DNA from 4 places in the Mesorhizobium sp. ESP7-2 genome. Region 3 is predicted to be linked to each of the others. Evidence: predicted binding sites of a transcription regulator. Region 3 holds the regulator's gene; each other region holds the start of a gene.
The links. Region 3 encodes PhoB, which activates phosphate uptake and scavenging genes when phosphate is short. Its sites were predicted from a motif close to TGTCATNNANCTGTCAT; they were not measured.

Region 1: a site for PhoB is predicted at 3,119-3,135, ahead of LB543_RS13710 (acid phosphatase). Genes of this name have one in related genera too.
Region 2: a site for PhoB is predicted at 2,086-2,102, ahead of phnF (phosphonate metabolism transcriptional regulator PhnF). Genes of this name have one in related genera too.
Region 4: a site for PhoB is predicted at 2,359-2,375, ahead of LB543_RS25400 (PhoX family protein). Genes of this name have one in related genera too.

What each region holds. Positions count from the first base shown of each region.
Region 1 covers NZ_JAIUGQ010000011.1:144,788-149,174, forward strand. Annotated here, with positions in the region: gene LB543_RS13700 (putative bifunctional diguanylate cyclase/phosphodiesterase) at 1-1,555, opposite strand, end outside; gene LB543_RS13705 (cytochrome-c peroxidase) at 1,760-2,995, opposite strand; gene LB543_RS13710 (acid phosphatase) at 3,207-4,387, shown strand, end outside.
Region 2 covers NZ_JAIUGQ010000005.1:178,837-183,223, reverse strand. Annotated here, with positions in the region: gene LB543_RS07720 (carbon-phosphorus lyase complex subunit PhnI) at 1-931, opposite strand, end outside; gene phnH (phosphonate C-P lyase system protein PhnH) at 934-1,545, opposite strand; gene phnG (phosphonate C-P lyase system protein PhnG) at 1,545-2,006, opposite strand; gene phnF (phosphonate metabolism transcriptional regulator PhnF) at 2,120-2,869, shown strand; gene LB543_RS07700 (zinc-binding alcohol dehydrogenase family protein) at 2,872-3,888, opposite strand; gene LB543_RS07695 (ABC transporter permease) at 3,960-4,387, opposite strand, start outside.
Region 3 covers NZ_JAIUGQ010000025.1:33,375-37,761, reverse strand. Annotated here, with positions in the region: gene LB543_RS21795 (LysR family transcriptional regulator) at 1-277, opposite strand, end outside; gene LB543_RS21790 (sterol desaturase family protein) at 390-1,361, shown strand; partial or broken gene LB543_RS21785 (sugar kinase) at 1,414-1,746, shown strand; gene phoB (phosphate regulon transcriptional regulator PhoB) at 2,031-2,720, opposite strand; gene phoU (phosphate signaling complex protein PhoU) at 2,740-3,447, opposite strand; gene pstB (phosphate ABC transporter ATP-binding protein PstB) at 3,473-4,276, opposite strand; gene pstA (phosphate ABC transporter permease PstA) at 4,273-4,387, opposite strand, start outside.
Region 4 covers NZ_JAIUGQ010000034.1:18,155-22,541, reverse strand. Annotated here, with positions in the region: gene LB543_RS25415 (sensor histidine kinase) at 1-810, shown strand, start outside; gene LB543_RS25410 (response regulator) at 807-1,469, shown strand; gene LB543_RS25405 (hypothetical protein) at 1,649-2,161, opposite strand; gene LB543_RS25400 (PhoX family protein) at 2,437-4,387, shown strand, end outside.

The DNA.
Region 1 (4,387 bases), on a different contig from region 3:
GGTCGGCATTGCGGATGAGGATTTCCGAACTTTGCCCATCGTCCGGGAAGACGGCGATGCCGATGCTGCTGCCAATGTTGATCTTGTGGCCCTGGATCAAGAATTCGCCGGCCAGGGCGTGAATGACCCGGCTCGCCAGCACGCCGGCCTCGTCACTGCCATCGAGCAAGAGCTGGAGGATGACGAATTCGTCGCCGCCGATCCTTGCCACCATGGCGGTCTCACCGGCCTGCTGCTGCAGGCGCCTCGCCACTTCACTGAGGAGCCGGTCGCCGATCGGATGGCCGAGCGTGTCATTGACCGGTTTGAAACGGTCGAGATCGACGCAATGGACGGCCAGCTTCTCGCCCTCCCTGAGGCTTCTCAGCGCCTCGTCCATCGTGCCGGCCAACAGACCCCGGTTGGGCAGGCCGGTAAGGATGTCGTGCGTGGCGAGGTGCTGGATCTCGATGGTGCGTTCCTCGACCCGCCGCTCCAGGGTCTCGGCGGCATCGGCCTGCATCGTCATCGTGCGCCCGATCGCATACCAGCAGGCCAGCGCCAGCAGCGTGACGACCGCGACCGCCGCGTAGCCGGCCAGTTCGAATTCCCGCACGGCCTGGGCGTCCATGTTGTCGTCGAATCTGCTGTTGGGAAAACCGGCCCAGAGACCCCAGGCACTTCTAGGATCGTTGAGCGAGAGCGGGAGGACTTCGGAATAGATCAGATTGGGGTCCGCAGCCGTGAAAGCGTGGGAATCAGCCGCCAGGGCCGTCGACATCTTGTGCTGGTCGGATTCGAACCCGTAGCCTGAATTGACGATGACATAGTCGCTGCTCGGCAACAGTTTCCTCAACGCCGAGGTGAGCATGATCGCCGAGACGGAGCCGCGCAGTCTGCCATCCTGGCCGAAGACCGGGACCGAAAGAATGAAGCCGGAGCGATCAGCGTCATTGCCGGTATGGATGAAATCGGTGTTGTCGCAGGTGATGAGTTCCTTCGTGCCGATGACCGGCACATCCAGCCCGTCGATGTTGCTGGAATTGGGATAGTTCGCCTTCAGCCAGGCAAGCTGTTTGACCAGCTCATGGTATTCATAGGTTTCAACTTCTTCGGGCGGACGGATCAGCGAATTGTCATCCAGCTTGACGGGCTTTGTGTCCGCGGCGGCGTCTGACCTTGCCCTGGCATTCACGATCAACTGGTCGAACTGGAGGATCGGCTCCTCGAGCTTGCCGGTCACGGCGTCGAAGCGGTCCGGGTCGAAATCCAGCGGCAGGAAGTAGACCTCGGAAATGGAGACGTTGTTAGCGAGGTTATTGTAGATCTGCTGGATGGTCGCACGGCCTTCGTCGCCCAGATTGGTGCCGTGCCGGTCGAGGTTCCTGACGCTTGGCAGATAGGTCAGGGTCCGGACATTTTCGTAGACGGACCGCAAGGCGTCTTCGACGGTCTTGGCGGTCGCGCGCGATGCCGCCCGGGAGTTTTCCAGATAACGTTCCCTGGCAAGCGCGTAATCCCGCTGGGCATCGATGTGCAAAGCCACCAGCATTGCTGCGCCGGTGACAAGGATCACAACAAATCCGACTGCTCGCCCGAATGCGTTCATCGGCGTCCTACCATCGATTGGCAAGGGATACCCCAGAGCAGTTTAGGAAGCCCTAATGACGAATGTCCTTCTTTACCGTTCCTCCCGGCCCGCGCGGCAATCCGGCAAGGCCAGAAACTGGTTCGCGGGCGCGGCCAATCCGGCACGTCGGCCCGCGCGAGGTCCAAGGGTTCAATTCGCTGGCTCGGTCCGCTGATCGGCATCGGTGAGCGTCTGCAGAAACGCCACGATATCGTCGATTTCGGCGTCGTTCAGCGCCGGCTTGTCGCCGGGTTTCTTGCCGTTGAAGGGCGATTCTTGGTTGAGATTTCCCCAGTAAGCCTTTGGCAGATCGTCATATTGCCTGATCGTGCCGTCGGCGTTCCTGGGATACCAGTGGCCTGGGTCGGTGTCGCGGCTGGCGTAGAAGGCGACGGCGTCGCGCAGCGTGTGGAAATATCCGTTGTGGAAGAAGCTCTTGCGCAGAGCGACATTGCGCAGCGTCGGTGTCTTGAACAGGCCGCAATAATCGGCGCGGCCGCGAAAATCGGTGCGCAGCGGGCCGCATAGGCCGAGATCGGCATAGGCGGGGTCGGCGTTGGCAGGGATGGCCGGATTGCGCGGCACGGCGATGGCGATCAGGCCGAAATCGGTGAATTGCGGCGGCTCGCCGTCATTGGCGGGTTCACTGATATGACAGCAGGCGCAGTTGCCTTTCGCCTCGTCCTCGAACAGGGCGCGGCCGCGCTGTTCCAGCGCCGACAGCGTCGCCTTGCCGGCAAGGAAGGCGTCGTAGCGGCTGGAATAGGGATAGAAATCGGCGGCACTCTGCTCGAACGTGCCAAGCGCCTCGGCGGCGGCGGTGAAGGCGTCGCCCGGGCGCTCGAAGACATCCTGCCCGAACACGGCCTTGAAGTCATCGGCATAGGCGGTCTTGCGCAGGGAGGCGGAGACGGCTGCTTCATCCTTGTTGGCCATCTCGAAGGGCGAGAGCAGGGGGATTTTCGCCTGATCCTTGCCGTGGTCGGCGCGGCCGTCCCAGGTCAGGCCACCGGTCGGACCGTTGTCGACGCTCTCGTCGCCTTCGTCCTCGGAATCGTGGAAATGCTCGGTGAAGGCCGGTGCCGCCTGGAGATAGCGCAGCGACGGCACGGCGCGCACGCCCGGCTGGTCGAGGTTCGGGCCTCCCATCTCGACCGGAGATGCCGAGGCCGGACCGAAAGCGTGGCGCGGATCATGACAGGACGAGCAGGCCTGCTTGCCCGAGGCCGACAGCGCCGGGTCGAAGAACATTTTTCGCCCCAAGGCGGTGAGCGCCTCGGCGCGCGCGAACGCCTGCGCGCGCGATAGCGGGCCGGGATGGACGCCGTCCGCCGTATTCGCGGGCGCAGCAAAGCCGAATGTCGAGATCGCGGCAATCGCGATCATCAGGCTTTTCCATCGTCTCGTCTTCATGGGGCATGGTCCGCTTTGGCCCGGAAATAGGAATGCAGTGCAACGGATTGATGACCGGCCCCAGTGCTCACGAAACCGTGTTCGCCGAGGCGGCGGATGTCACAAAGGTGACAAGGCATCCACGTTACCTGCCGCTATGGTTCCCCGCGTTCCTCCCGCCACCGTCAAGCCACGAGGTCTTTCCATGACGAGGCTCAAGCTCCTCACTTCCTTCTGTCTGGCCGGTTCGGCCCTCATTCCTCTCGCGGCGGCCAATGCCGCCCCTCCCGGCTTCGACAAGATAGACACGGTCGTCGTCATCTATGCCGAAAACCGCAGCTTCGATAATCTCTATGGCGGCTTCCCCGGCGCCAATGGGCTGGCCAATGTCTCGACCGATCAGGCGCGCCAGTTCGACCGCGACGGCAAGCCGCTCGCCGAACTTCCGCCGGCCTGGGGCGGGCTGACCGGAAAAGGTGTCACGCCCGCGGTGACGGAGGCGCAGACGGCGCATCTCGCCAACGCCGCCTTCGCCATAGACGACCCCAAGGGTTTCAACGAGGGCACCAACGTCATCACCCACGATCTGTGGCACCGTTTCTATCAGGAGCAGATGCAGATCGACGGCGGCAAGAACGACAAATTCGTCGCCTGGGCCGATTCCGGCGGCCTGGTCATGGGTCATTATGATGGTTCGATCCTGCCGATGTGGGCGGTGGCGAAGAAATACGTGCTGGCCGACAATTTCTTCCAGGGCGCCTTCGGTGGCTCGTTCCTCAACCATTTCCAGCTCGCCTGCGCCTGTACGCCGGTCTATCCCAACGCCGACACCAGCCCGGTGAAGGACCAGATCGCCGTCGTCGAGCCCGACGGCGTGACACTGAAGGTTGCCGACAATTCGCCGGCCTCGGCGCTCGGCGGCGCGCCGAAATTCGTCAATGACGGCGCCATCACGCCCGACTTCTACGCCGTCAACACCATGCAGCCACCCTACCAGCCGAGCCACAACAAGCCGGCCGAGGGCGGCGACAAGGCGCTCGCCGACCCGGCCGCGCCCACCACGCTGCCGCCGCAGCACGACATCACCATCGGCGATCTCCTGTCGCTGAAGGGGGTGAGCTGGGCCTGGTATGCCGGCGCCTGGCAGGCAACGCTGGACGGCAAGAACGCGACGCCGGTGCCGAACTTCCAGTTCCACCACCAGCCGTTCAACTATTTCGCGGCTTACGCGCCCGGGACCGCCGCGCGCACCGAGCATCTCAGGGATGGCGGCCTGGACGGCGCCGAGTTCATCAAGGCGATCGATGACGGCAAGCTGCCGCAAGTCGCCTTCTACAAGCCGCAGGGCAATCTCAACGAGCATGGCGGCTATGCCGACGTGGCGAG
Region 2 (4,387 bases), on a different contig from region 3:
CCTGCGCGGCGGCGACGATGTCCTCGCCGAGTTCCGAGGCGCGCAGGGCGCGGTCGCAGAGCGCCATGGCCATCGCCTTACGTTCGCTCTGGCCGAAGACGAGGCCGTAGCCGCGGGTGAATTGCGGCGGCGCCTTGGCCGAGCCCTTGAACTGGTTGACCATCTGGCATTCGGTGACCCGCACCGTGCCGAGCGGCACGGCGAAAGGCAGTTCGGGCACGTCGAGTTCCAGCTCGACCTCGCCGATGCGGATCTCGCCGACGAAGGGATGGTTGCGGGCATAGCCGCGCTGCGTGGAATAGCCGAGCGCCAACAGAAAACCCTCGTCACCGCGCGACAGCGCCTGCAGGCGGATGTCGCGCGCCACCGGGAATTCCAGCGGCTCACGGGTGATGTCGCCGGGAATGTGGTCCTGCGGCATGTCGCCATCGGGCTCGATCAGGCCTTCGCGAGCAAGGATGGCCGAGACACGCGGCATGGCATCGGCCTCGCCGGCGCGCTGCAACGGTTCGGCGACATCGGCGCCGGCGGCAAGCTCCGGGTCGAGCAGGCGGTGGGTGTAGTCGAAAGTCGGACCAAGCAGCTGGCCGCCAGGCAGGTCCTTGTAGGTCGCCGAGACGCGCCGTTCGACCAGCATCGCGCTGGTGTCGATCGGGCTGGTGTAACCGAAGCGCGGCAAGGTGGTGCGGTAGGCGCGCACCAGGAAGATCGCCTCGATCATGTCGCCGCGGGCCTGGACGATAGCTAGCGCGGCGAGTTCACGGTCATAGAGCGAGCCTTCGCTCATCACCCTGTCGACGCCGAGCGCCAGTTGTTCGACAATCTGGTCAAGGCGCAGCGCCGGCACCGAGCGGTCGCCGCGCCGGCGGTCGGCAAGCAGGCTGTGAGCGTTGGCAATGGCGGCTTCGCCACCTTTTACCGCGACATACATCTTCAAGCCTCCATCGTCTTGATGCGCGTCGTGCGCGGCAGGCAGGCTATGCCGTCCGATGTGGCGAGGATGATGTCGACGCCACGAGGAAAGCGCTTGTTGTTTTGCTTCCACTGCTCGACGAAATGGCGCGGCATCTGGGCCGGTGCGATCGTGGCGCTGGTTTCGATGCCGGGGCCTTCCAGCAACAGCGGGGCCCCTGAAGCGAGGTCGCCGACCTGCAGGATCAGCGTCGTCGATCGGTCGGGATAATCCTGCGTGCCCTGCGAAAAACCGTCGAGCGCCATCATCTCGGCGGGCATGGCAATGAACGCGAAATGCGCGTCGGCCGACGTATTGGCCAGCGGCGCGCCCGTGTGGAAGCCAAGCCAGGAGCCGATCGCCGCGGATGCATGCAGTGCCGGGTCGAGCCAGAGCGGCGTGTCGTTGTCGCACAGCGCCAGGGCAATGGCGCCTGATGTTGCCGAAAGCGGCGCCGGCGGGCGGGCCAGCGCCGGCAACGGCTGGACGCTGCCAGGCCGCGCCATGGCACCCATGACGGCCCGAAACATGGCCTGGGCGTTGAAGACCGGATCGGCGAAACCGCCTTCGATCGATTGCGCAGCGATATCCATCAATCTTCTCCGCGAACCATGGTGAAGAAATCCACCTTCGTTGCCGCCGTCTCGGCGCGGCGTTTTTCGTGGGCAGCGGTCAGAGCCGACCGCAAGGGTGCAATGAGCCCGGTCTCGACCTCGGTGCGGCGGGCAGGGTCCTGCCAGAGCGCGTCGGCGATGGCTGCCAGCTTCGCCTTCTGCTTGTCGCGGCCAAGCGCGTAGCAATGGCCGACCTGCCCGGATGGCAGCCGGACGGTAGCGCGAGTGACGGTCGCTTCGCCGACATTGAAGGGCGCGCCGCCGCCGCCGATGCGGCCACGCAGGGTGACCAGGCCGGTCTCGGGGCCGCGCAGCAATTCGGCTTGCGAAGGCAGGCCGGCCTCGTTCCAGAGCCGCACGATGTCGTCGCCGCTCGATTGCGCCAGCGTCGCCATGGCGGCCTTGCGCTCGGCCTGGTCGCGGGCTTCCTGTCCTCGCATCGCCAACTTTCCTCTTCGCTAAATTTGTCTATTGATATAGACAACTATACAAATTATACATTTTACCTAACGCGAGTCCATGACGGGTGCGTGACAGGCCGGGGGGCAAAAACATGATCGGGCAGCAGGTGGCCGACAGCATCGAACGGCGCAGCGGCGTCTCACTGTGGCGACAGATCGCCGATAGGATCCTGCAAGCGATTGCCACCGGCGATTTCGCCGAGAATGCCGCGCTGCCGCCCGAGGTCGCGCTGGCCGAGCGCTACGGCGTCAACCGTCACACCGTACGCAGCGCCATATCGGCGCTCGTGCAGGAGGGCGTATTGCGGGCCGAGCAGGGACGCGGCACCTTCGTCTTGTCGCGCAAGCGGCTGTCCTATCCGATCGGCGCGCGGACACGCTTTTCGACTGGCCTGCAGGGGCAGACATCGGAACGGCACATCGTGCTGCTCTCCTCATCGAACGAGCCCGCCAGCCAGCGCGTTGCCGAAGGGCTCGGGTTGGCCCGGGGTGCCGAGATGATACGGCTGGAGACACGCGGCGAGGCCGACGGGCGGCCGGTGTCGCGCGCCGCCGTCTGGTTCGAGGGGAGGCGCTTTGCCGGCATCGACAAGGCGATGGCGCAGACCGGATCGATCACCGCGTCCCTGGCCCGTTTCGGTATAGACGATTATCTCAGGCAGTCGACGGTGCTGTCGGCGCGCCATGCGGACGCCGCCGATCTTGCCGACCTCGACCTGCAGCCGGGCGCCATCGTGCTGGTCACGGTGGCGGTCAACGTCACGCCTGACGGCCAGCCGATCCAGTTTTCCGAATCTCGCTTCCCTGCCGAGCGAGTGGAGCTGAAGCTATCGGCGCTGTAAGGCTATCCGATCTCGATCACGGCCTTGATCAGGCCCGACTTTTCGTGCGCCCAGCGTGCGAGATCCCCTGGCGTATCGGCCAGCGTGGTGCGGTGGGTGACGAGCTTGGCTAGCGGCACGGCCCCATTGCGGATCGAGGCGGCGACATGATCGAAGTCGGCGCGCAACGCATTGCGGCTGCCGATCAATGTCATTTCGCGCTTGTGGAACTCAGGGTCGGAAAAGACGATGTCGTCCTTGACGACGCTGACCAGCACCAGCGTGCCGCCATGCGCGACATGGGCGAAGGCCGATTGCACCGACCGGGTGTTGCCGGTGGCATCGAAGACCGCGTCGAAGCCTTCGCCGTCGGTCGCATCACGCACCAGATCTGACACGGGTGCTTGCGAGCCGTCGAGAATCGAAAAGCCGAGCTCACTCGCGGCGAAGGCCAGTCTTTCGCTGCTCATGTCGAGAAGTGTCACGTCGAGCCCGGCAATGCGTGCGAAGATGGCGGTGCCAAGCCCAATCGGACCGGCGCCGATGACCAGCGCGCGTCCACCGGGCTCGGAACGCGCGCGGCGCACGGCATGCGCGCCGATGGCCAGGAATTCGACGGCGGCGGCGTCGGCGAGCGACAGCCCGTTTGTGGGATAAAGGTTCTGCGCCGGCACCAGGATCCGTTCGCACATGGCGCCGTCGCGATGCACGCCGAGCACTTCGATCCTGACACAGCAATTTGGCTTGCCGTGCCGGCAGGCAATGCATTTGCCGCAGGAGAGATAGGGGTTGATGATCACCGGTTCGCCGACCGCAAGACCGACTCCTTCGCCAACTTCGACGACGGTGCCGGAGACTTCGTGGCCCATGATGCGGGGATAGGCGAGGAACGGGTGCTTGCCCTCGAAGATGTGATAGTCGGTGCCGCAGATGCCGACATGGCTGACCGCGACCAGCGCCCAGCCGGGAGGCGGCGAGCCGGGAGCAGGGCGGTCTTCCAGGATAAGCTCACCTGGCGAGCGGCAGACGACGGCTTTCATGCTTCAATCCACTCTGTCACGAAATCGCCGGCCCGTTTCCGACAGGGCCGGCGATCGATTTTGGTTTGTCGCTACTTGCCGCCGCGGCGACGCAGGCCATCGAAATAGACGATGACGATGATCAGCACGCCGGTGATGACACGCTGCCAGAAGGCGTTGACGTTGAGCAGGTTGGCGCCGTTGTTGATGGTCGCCAGGATGAAGGCGCCGAGCAGTGGCCCGTGTACCGAGCCGACCGCGCCGAACAGTGAGGTGCCCCCGATCACCGACGAGGCGATCGCCTGCAGTTCCCATCCTTCGGCCTGGGTCGGATTGCCGATGCCGATGCGCGAAGCCAAGAGCACGCCGACGAACGCCGCGCAGAGACCCGACAGCGTGTAGGCCATGAAGATGGTGCGTTGGACATTGACGCCGGACAGGCGCGAGGCCTCGGCGTTCGACCCGACCGAGAACAGGTACCGGCCCCAGCGGCTGTGATGCAGGAAGACATAGGCGGGTA
Region 3 (4,387 bases):
CCCGCCGCGATGGGCGCGCGAAGAGACCGTCCGTCGCCCGCTGCAACTCGGCGAAGGACTGACGCACCGGCTGGGCATAGGCCTGGCCGATATCCGTCAGCGCAACGCCGCGCGGCAGCCGCTCGAACAGCCGCGCGCCGACATGCTTTTCCAGCAGGCGGATATGCTGGCTGACGGCCGCTGCGGTCAGGTTCAGCTCAGCGGCCGCGGCGGTGAAACTGCCATACCGCGCCGCCGCCTCGAAGGCGAGCAGCCAGGTCGGGTGCGGTGTTTTCATGAGATCTTACCGTCAATTAAAATGACCCCAATACCTGAAAAGATATTCTTTGTGTTGTCAATTTCCGAGCAATACCCTGCGCATGAACCACGGCCGGAAAAGAGCGACATCGATGTCAGACCGGAAGGAATGGAACCACGTCCCCGACAGCCTGCCCATTGAGATTGCGCCGGTCTGGCGCTGGCCGCTGAACCTCGCAGCGATCTTTCGCTGGTATGTCGGAAGCTGGCTGCCTGTCTCAATCAATCTCGTCATCGTGGGGCTGGCCTTCGCGGCTTATGCCTTGGCCAGCCCCACGCTTGCCCAGGCGAAGGAGCCCGGGCTATGGATCGTGTTGATCTGGCTACGAAACTTCGGCCTGACGGTAGTTGTAGCGCAGGGGCTGCATCTTGTTTTTCACCGCCACCAGTTGCAGGGCACCGACAAGAAGTTTGATCCGCGCCCCTACCCGCGCAAGGGGCGCGCCTTCAGTTTCGACAGCCAACTGGCCGACAACGTGTTCTGGTCGCTGGCTTCGGGCGTAACGATCTGGTCGGCATACGAGGCGCTGGTCTGGTGGGCGATGGCCAATGGCTATGCGCCGACTCTAACATGGTCCGGCCACCCGGTCTGGTTCGTCGGCCTCTTCCTGTTGATCCCGATCTGGGAGAGTTTCTACTTCTACTGGATTCACCGGCTGCTCCATACGAAGCTCCTTTACCGCATCCACGCGCTGCATCACCGCAATATTGATGTGGGGCCGTGGTCGGGCCTTGCGATGCACCCGGTTGAACACATTTTCTATTTCGGAACCGCGCTGGTCCATTTCGTTGTTCCGTCCAGCCCGGTGCATCTTATCTGCCACCTGATGTTCTATGGCCTTTACGCCATTACCACCCATACCGGGTTCGAAGGGCTCTGGCTGGCCGGGCGCAAGCGCGTCGACCTGGGCACCTTCCACCACCAGCTTCATCATCGCTACTTTGAGGTGAACTACGGCACGCTGGAAGTGCCATGGGACAAGTGGTTCGACACCTTCCACGATGGCACTGAATCGGCAAAGGCACGGATGAAGGCGCGTCTTGCCGCGCGGCGCCGGCTATAGGTCACGCCGGCGGAAGGGGCACGTGATATAAGTCCTCAGGCAGGTTTACGCCGCAGACCGCCCTAGCCCCCGATCTCTTTACCGCAAGGCCGGCGAGGCGCTGGGTTATGGGCTGGGCAGCCTGTTCGCGCTGATCGATCCCGCACCGGTCGCCATGGTCGGCGTCAGCGCCGCCGCCTTCGACCTGATCGAGCCGGCGTTGCGCGAGGCCATCGCCCAGACCGCCGGCGGCCAGCATTCGGAATCGATTTCCTTCGACACCGAGCCGAACGAGCTGCCGCTCATTCGCGAAGGCTGCGCCATGCGCGCATTGACTTTCGTCGACCAGGAGATTTTCGCGCTGAGCGTGCAAGTGAGAGGGAGTGCCGGGAAGAGCGTTGCCTGAAACCGCGCAACGCCTTGCACTCCGGGAAACGCATGGCCGGACGCCATGACTGCGCGTCCCAACTGCTTGACTGGGCGTCCCAAGCTATTGACGGCTTCGATGACAGTGACACCCATGCCGTGCGATCGGTGTGACGCCGACGCTGGGGGGAGTGGAAAGTTCGACACCGGTTCAGATGCGCAAACCCGACAGCACGCTCGACATGGCAACGGCACAGCGAGTTGAATGGCCATTTCCGCGAGGCGAGGCATGTTTCGCTGCACTCGCGCTGGCTGAGCGGCGCTTTAATCCTCGCGGATCGCGTAGCCCGCGCCGCGGATGGTGCGGATGACGTCCGGCATGCGGCCATTGTTGACCGCCTTGCGCAGCCGACCGACATGCACGTCCACGGTGCGCTCGTCGATGTAGATCGTCTCGCCCCAGACATTGTCGAGCAGCTGGCTGCGCGAGAACACCCGGCCGGGATGGCGCATCATGAATTCCAACAGCCGGAACTCGGTCGGTCCGAGCCGGATCTCGCTCTTCTTGCGATAGACCCGGTGCGATTCGCGGTCGAGCACGATGTCGCCGACCTTGAGCACGCTGGACAGCACTTCCGGCTTGGCGCGGCGCAGCAGCGCCTTGACCCGGGCCATGAATTCCGGCGTCGAGAACGGCTTGACCAGATAATCGTCGGCACCGGTCGAAAGGCCGCGCACGCGGTCGCTCTCCTCGCCGCGCGCCGTCAGCATGATGATCGGCAGCCTCTCGGTCTCGGGCCGCATTCGCAGGCGCCGACAGAGCTCGATGCCGGAAACCGCCGGCACCATCCAGTCGAGCACCAGGAGGTCGGGCACGTTCTCCTGGAGGCGGATCTCGGCTTCGTCGCCGCGTGTCACCACCTCGACCTGGTAACCTTCCGATTCCAGATTGTAGCGGAGGAGCACGCCGAGCGGCTCCTCATCCTCCACCACCATGATGCGTGGCGCGATCATCGATTGATCATCCCTGCCGTCAAGCCGCCGGCACCGACATCGCCGTCTCGTCCTGCTTCGGACGGTTGGCGGGCAGTTGCGTGCCGGTCAGCACATAATACGCATTCTCGGCGATGTTGGTCACATGGTCGCCGATGCGTTCGAGGTTCTTGGCGCAGAACAAGAGATGCGTGCAAGCCGTGATGTTGCGCGGATCCTCCATCATGTAGGTCAGGAGTTCGCGGAACACCGAGGTGTATTTGACGTCGATGCGTTCGTCGTCGTTCCTGAGCTTGGCGAGTGCGGCGGCATCGCCGGCCGCATATTCCTCGACCATGCCCTGCACCTGGATCAGCACCAGCTGCGCCATGGAGTCGATCGAGTGCGACAGGTCGCGCGGCGTGGCGGTGAGGCCGACGGAGCCGACGCGCTTGGCGATGTTCTTGGCAAGGTCGCCGATGCGCTCGAGATCGCCCGCCATGCGGATCGAGCCGACGACATGGCGCAGATCGTCGGCCATCGGCTGGCGCTTGGCGATCAGGGTGATGGCGCGGTCGTCGAGTTCGCGCTGGCGCGCGTCCATGATGGCGTCGTCGGAGACGACGCGCTGTGCCAGCGCGTTGTCCGAATTCAGCAGCGCCTTGGTGGCGCCACCGACCATCGTGCCGGCGAGATCGCCCATGTCGCTGATCAGCCTGCTGATCTGTCCGAGATCCTCGTCGAAGGCTGCGACTGTGTGTTCGGCCATGATCCTGGTCCTCGTATGCGTGAGATCAGCCGAAACGGCCGGTGATGTAGTCCTGCGTGCGCTTCTCGCGAGGCGACGTGAAGATCTTCTCGGTCTTGTCGAATTCGACCAGTTCGCCCAGATACATGAAAGCCGTCTGCTTCGAGACGCGCGCGGCCTGCTGCATGTTGTGGGTGACGATGACGATCGTGTAGTCGGCCTGCAACTCGTCGATCAGTTCCTCGATCTTGGCGGTGGACAATGGGTCGAGCGCCGAGGCCGGCTCGTCGAGCAGGATGACTTCCGGCTTCACCGCCACGGTGCGGGCGATGCAAAGCCGCTGCTGCTGGCCGCCCGACAGGCTGAGGCCGCTGGCGTTCAGCTTGTCCTTGACCTCGGTCCACAGTGCCGCGCGCTTCAGCGCCTGTTCGACACGGCCGTCCATCTCGGCCTTGCTGATCTTCTCATAGAGCCTGACGCCGAAGGCGATGTTCTCATAGATCGACATCGGGAATGGCGTCGGCTTCTGGAATACCATGCCGATCTTGGTGCGCAGCAGGTTGAGATCCTGCGAGCGGTCGAGAACGTTTTGGCCGTCGAGCAGCACCTGACCCTCGGCGGTCTGCTTGGGGTAGAGCTCGTAGATGCGGTTGAAGACGCGCAGCAGCGTCGACTTTCCGCAACCCGACGGTCCGATGAAGGCCGTCACGCTGCGCTCGGGCAGCGACAACGTGATGTCCTTCAGCGCCTTCGACTGGCCGTAGTAGAAATTGAGGTTCTTGACCTCGATCTTCGCCTTGGCGGCTGCCTCGGTGGCAATCGTCATGTCTGGAGACAACATCTGGCTCATTTGTCCTCTCTGCGTCCGGTCAGGCTGCGCGCAAAGATGCTGAGCGCGAGAACCGTCAATGTGATTATGAGTGCGCCGGTCCAGGCCAGCTGCTGCCATTCCTCATAGGGG
Region 4 (4,387 bases), on a different contig from region 3:
CGGTCGAGCTGGCTGGTCGTGGCCGGCACCACCTTGACCGCATTCCTGCTTCTGTCGGGCATCGTCCTGCGCGCCAGCCGCACCATCGACGACCAGCGCGGGGCGCTGCGCCGGCAGGTGTCGGAGCTGCAAGGCCTGGTGACGCAGAACAGCGCCTTGCGGCAACGCGTGCAGCGGGCGTCGCGGCGCGCCACCGCACTCAACGAAAGATACCTGCGGCGGATCGGCGCCGACCTGCATGACGGCCCTGCCCAGCTCGTGGCCCTGGCGGCGCTGCGCATGGACAGTCCTGTGTTTACCGGCGACGGCCATGGCAGCGAAGGTCGCTCGACCGAGGTCGCGATGATCCGCAAGACGCTGGAGGACGCGATGCGCGAGATACGCGGCATCTGCAACGGCCTGGTGCTGCCGCAGATAGAAACGGCGGCGGCGGCGGATGTGTTGCGGCTGGCCATCGAGGAACATGAGCACCGTACCGGCACGTCGGTGAAGCTGACGCTGCCCGGACATTTGCCCGAGCCCGGCGCTTCTGAGAAGATCAGCATCTATCGCTTCGTGCAGGAGGGGCTGAACAATGCCTACCGCCACGGGCGGGGGAAGGATCAGGCGGTGCGTGCAGGAATGAAAGATGGCAGGCTTTTCGTTGAAGTGTCGGATGGCGGGCCGGGCTTCGATCCGGCGCGGGCCGAGGGGTTGGGGTTGGCCGGCCTCAGGGAGCGGGTCGAAAGCATCGGCGGACAGTTCGAAACCCTGAGCGGGCCGAAAGGCACGAAGCTGGTGATCCGTCTTTCGGTTGAGGAGCAAGCATGATGGGCGCAATCCGCATCGCCATTGTCGACGACCATCCGCTGTTCCGCGAAGGCGTGACGCGCAGCCTGTCGGAGATCGGAGGCTTCGAGATGGCCGGGGAAGGTGCGACCGCGCAGGACGCGGAACGCATCGCCTCGACCGTGCAGCCCGACATCTTGCTGCTCGACATTTCGATGCCAGGCGGCGGCCTGGCCGCGGTTGCAAACATCCTTGCCGACCATCCCGCCCAGAAGATCGTCCTGTTGACTGTTTCAGAGGCCAATGCCGATGTGACCAAGGCCCTGAACGCGGGGGTGCGCGGCTATGTCCTCAAAGGCGTCGGGTCGCGCTCGCTCGCCGATATCCTGCGCAACGTGGCGGCTGGCGAAAGCTATCTTTCGCCGATGCTGTCGGCCCGGCTGCTTTCCGATGTGCAGTCCCTGCAGCCTGCCAACGGCGTGGCGGACCGGCTGCGGCAACTCACCGGCCGGCAGACCGAAATCCTGCGGCTGGTGGCGGAGGGGCTGAGCAACAAGGAAGTCGCCTTGCGCCTGGAGCTGCAGGAGAAGACCGTCAAGCACCACATGACGGGGGTGCTGTCGAAACTCAACGTGCGAAACCGCACTGAAGCAGCCCTCATGATGCGCGAGTTTCGCGACCGCGAGCGGGACTTCTCATAGGGCGGTTCAGCGTTTGATCGCCGAGTCGCTCCAGCTCTTGTTTTTACGCATTCCGCCAGGAAAAGCGCTACGCCACGCAAAAGGAGGTCACCTCCGCCGGGGGGCGGCGGAGGTGACGTGTGAAACCGGTCGTTGCCTGTTGACCAGCTTCACAAGGGCGAAATTCACAGGGCCGAAATTCACAGGCCCTTGAGACGGCTGACATCGGCCGGTGTGGCCCGGCGGTCGATGATCGTGCGGCCGAGCGCATCCTTCATCCTGAAACGGCCGTTCTCGATGGTTTCCGTCATGCCGTCGGGGTGCTGAACTGAAATCTTGCTGCCGTCCACGTCGACCTTGTCGCCGGTCGTGGCGTTGACATGGCTGGAGTTGTTGTCGCCCTGCCCCTTGCCTTTTCCGTTGTTGCCGCCGCCGCTATTCCCGTTATTCCCGTTACTGTTCCCGCTATTCCCACTGTTGCCGTTGCCACTGCTGCCGCCGCTGTTACCGCCGTTTCCGCTGTTACCGCCGCCGTTGCCATTGCCGCTGCTACCGCCGCCGCTGTTGCCACCCCTGTCGGCATGTGCGGTTGCGGCATGGATTCCAGGCACGAAGCCATGGAGGGTAATTCCATAGGGGGCGACGGTCAGCGCCAGAAGGGCCGCCGATCCGAGAACCAGACGGCAACAACGGGCCGTGATCGATCCGTGCATACTGATCTCCGTCGATTGAGCCGGCGCGCTCACCCCAACGTTGCAGTGCAACCAACATCGCCGAAAGACGTGGTGACCGGAAGCGACCTCCGACCGTTGCGTTTCTCTCTCAGGACCTTTGCAGGCGCAAGGTTGGACCAAAGTCCCAGACCCGGCATGAAAAACGGTAGCGTGAGGGAGCGGCAGGGCCGATATCCTGTCACGAAAATGTGATCCGCCGACTGTAAGGCGTCGAACAGGCAACAAGCTCCAGCCAATCCAAGCCAGAGGCTCCCATGACCGAACATCGCACCCCCGACGCCCGATTCCGCACCAGCCTGCTCGAGGAAAACGAAGGCCCGGCCAACAATCCCAGCGAAAACCGCACGATGGGCGAGATCATCGCCGCACGTTTTTCGCGCCGTGGCTTCCTCAAAGGTTCGCTTGCCGTCTCGGCGATCGCCGCCACCGTCAGCCCGCTGGCCATGATCGCCGCCGGCGATGCCCGCGCCGCGGACGGCTCGGCCTTCAAATTCGACGAGCTGGAGGCCGGTATCGACGACAAGCACCATGTCGCGCCGGGCTACGACGCCGACGTGCTGTTGCGCTGGGGGGATCCGCTGTTTGCCGATTCGCCGGAATTCGACCCAACCAAGCAGTCGGCGCAAGCCCAGGCAAGGCAGTTCGGCTACAACAACGACTATGTCGGCTATATCGCGATCGACGGCTCGGCGGACCATGGCCTGCTGGTGGTCAACCACGAATACACCAACCCGCATCTGATGTTCCCGGGCCTCGTCAAGATCGTCGAGAAGGACGGCAAGAAGTCGGCCGAGGTGGCGCCGCTCTCGAAGGAGCAGGTCGATGTCGAGATGGCCGCCCATGGCGGCACCATCGTCGAGATCCGCAAGGACGGCGGCAAATGGCAGGTGGTGCGCGACGGCAAGCTCAACCGCCGCATCACCTCCAGCACCGAGATGGCGCTGTCCGGCCCGGTCGCCGGCCATGACCGCGTCAAGACCAATGCCGATCCGTCCGGAATGAAAGTCTTCGGCACGATCAACAACTGCGCCGGCGGCGTCACGCCCTGGGGCACCTATGTGATGGCCGAGGAGAACATCCATGGCTATTTTTCCGGCGAGCTGCCGGAAGGCCACAAGGAAGCCGCCAACTACAAGCGCCTCGGCATCCCGGAAGGCGCCTATGAATGGGGCGGGCATTACGACCGCTTCAACCTCGCCAAGGAACCGAACGAGCCCAACCGCTTCGGCTGGATCGTCGAGGTCGACGTCAACGACCCGAATTCGGTGCCGCGCAAGCGCACCGCCATGGGTCGCTTCAAGCATGAGGGCGCCGAATCGATCGTCGCCAAGGACGGCCGCGTCGTCTTCTATCTCGGCGACGACGAGCGCTTCGACTATGTCTACAAATTCGTCACCAAGGGCATGTTCAACGCCGGCGACCGCGCGGCCAACAAGGACCTGCTCGACGACGGCACGCTGCATGTCGCCAAATTCGCCGAGGACGGCTCGGTCGAATGGATGCCGATCGTGTTCGGCCAGGGTCCGCTGACGGCGGAAAACGGTTTTGCCGGCCAGGCCGACGTGCTGATCGAGACGCGCCGCGCCGCCGACCTGCTTGGCGCCACCAAGATGGACCGGCCAGAAGACATCCAGCCCAATGCCGGCAACGGCAAGGTCTATGTCATGCTGACCAACAATTCCAAGCGCAAGGCCGATCAGGTCGAGGCCGCCAACCCTCGCGCCGGGAATGCCTTCGGCCATATCATCGAGATCGTCGAGGACGGCGGCGATTTCGCCGCCACCAAGGGCAAGTGGGAAGTGCTGCTGAAATGCGGCGACCCGTCGGTGGCCGATGTCGGGGCCACCTTCTCCACCGCGACGACGGCCAATGGCTGGTTCGGCATGCCCGACAATTGCGCGGTCGATTCGGCCGGGCGCCTGTGGGTCGCCACCGACGGCCAGGGCCCGAAAGCCACCGGCCGCACCGACGGCCTGTGGGCGGTGGACACGGAAGGATCGGCGCGGGCGACCTCGAAACTGTTCTTCCGGGTGCCGATCGGCGCCGAGATGTGCGGGCCGCTGTTTACGCCGGACGATCAGACCGCCTTCGTCGCCGTCCAGCATCCGGGCGACGGTGGCGAGGACTGGGAAGCGTTTGGCCGGCCCTCCTATTATGAGGACCCGTCGACCCGCTGGCCCGACTTCAAGCCCGACATGCCGGTGC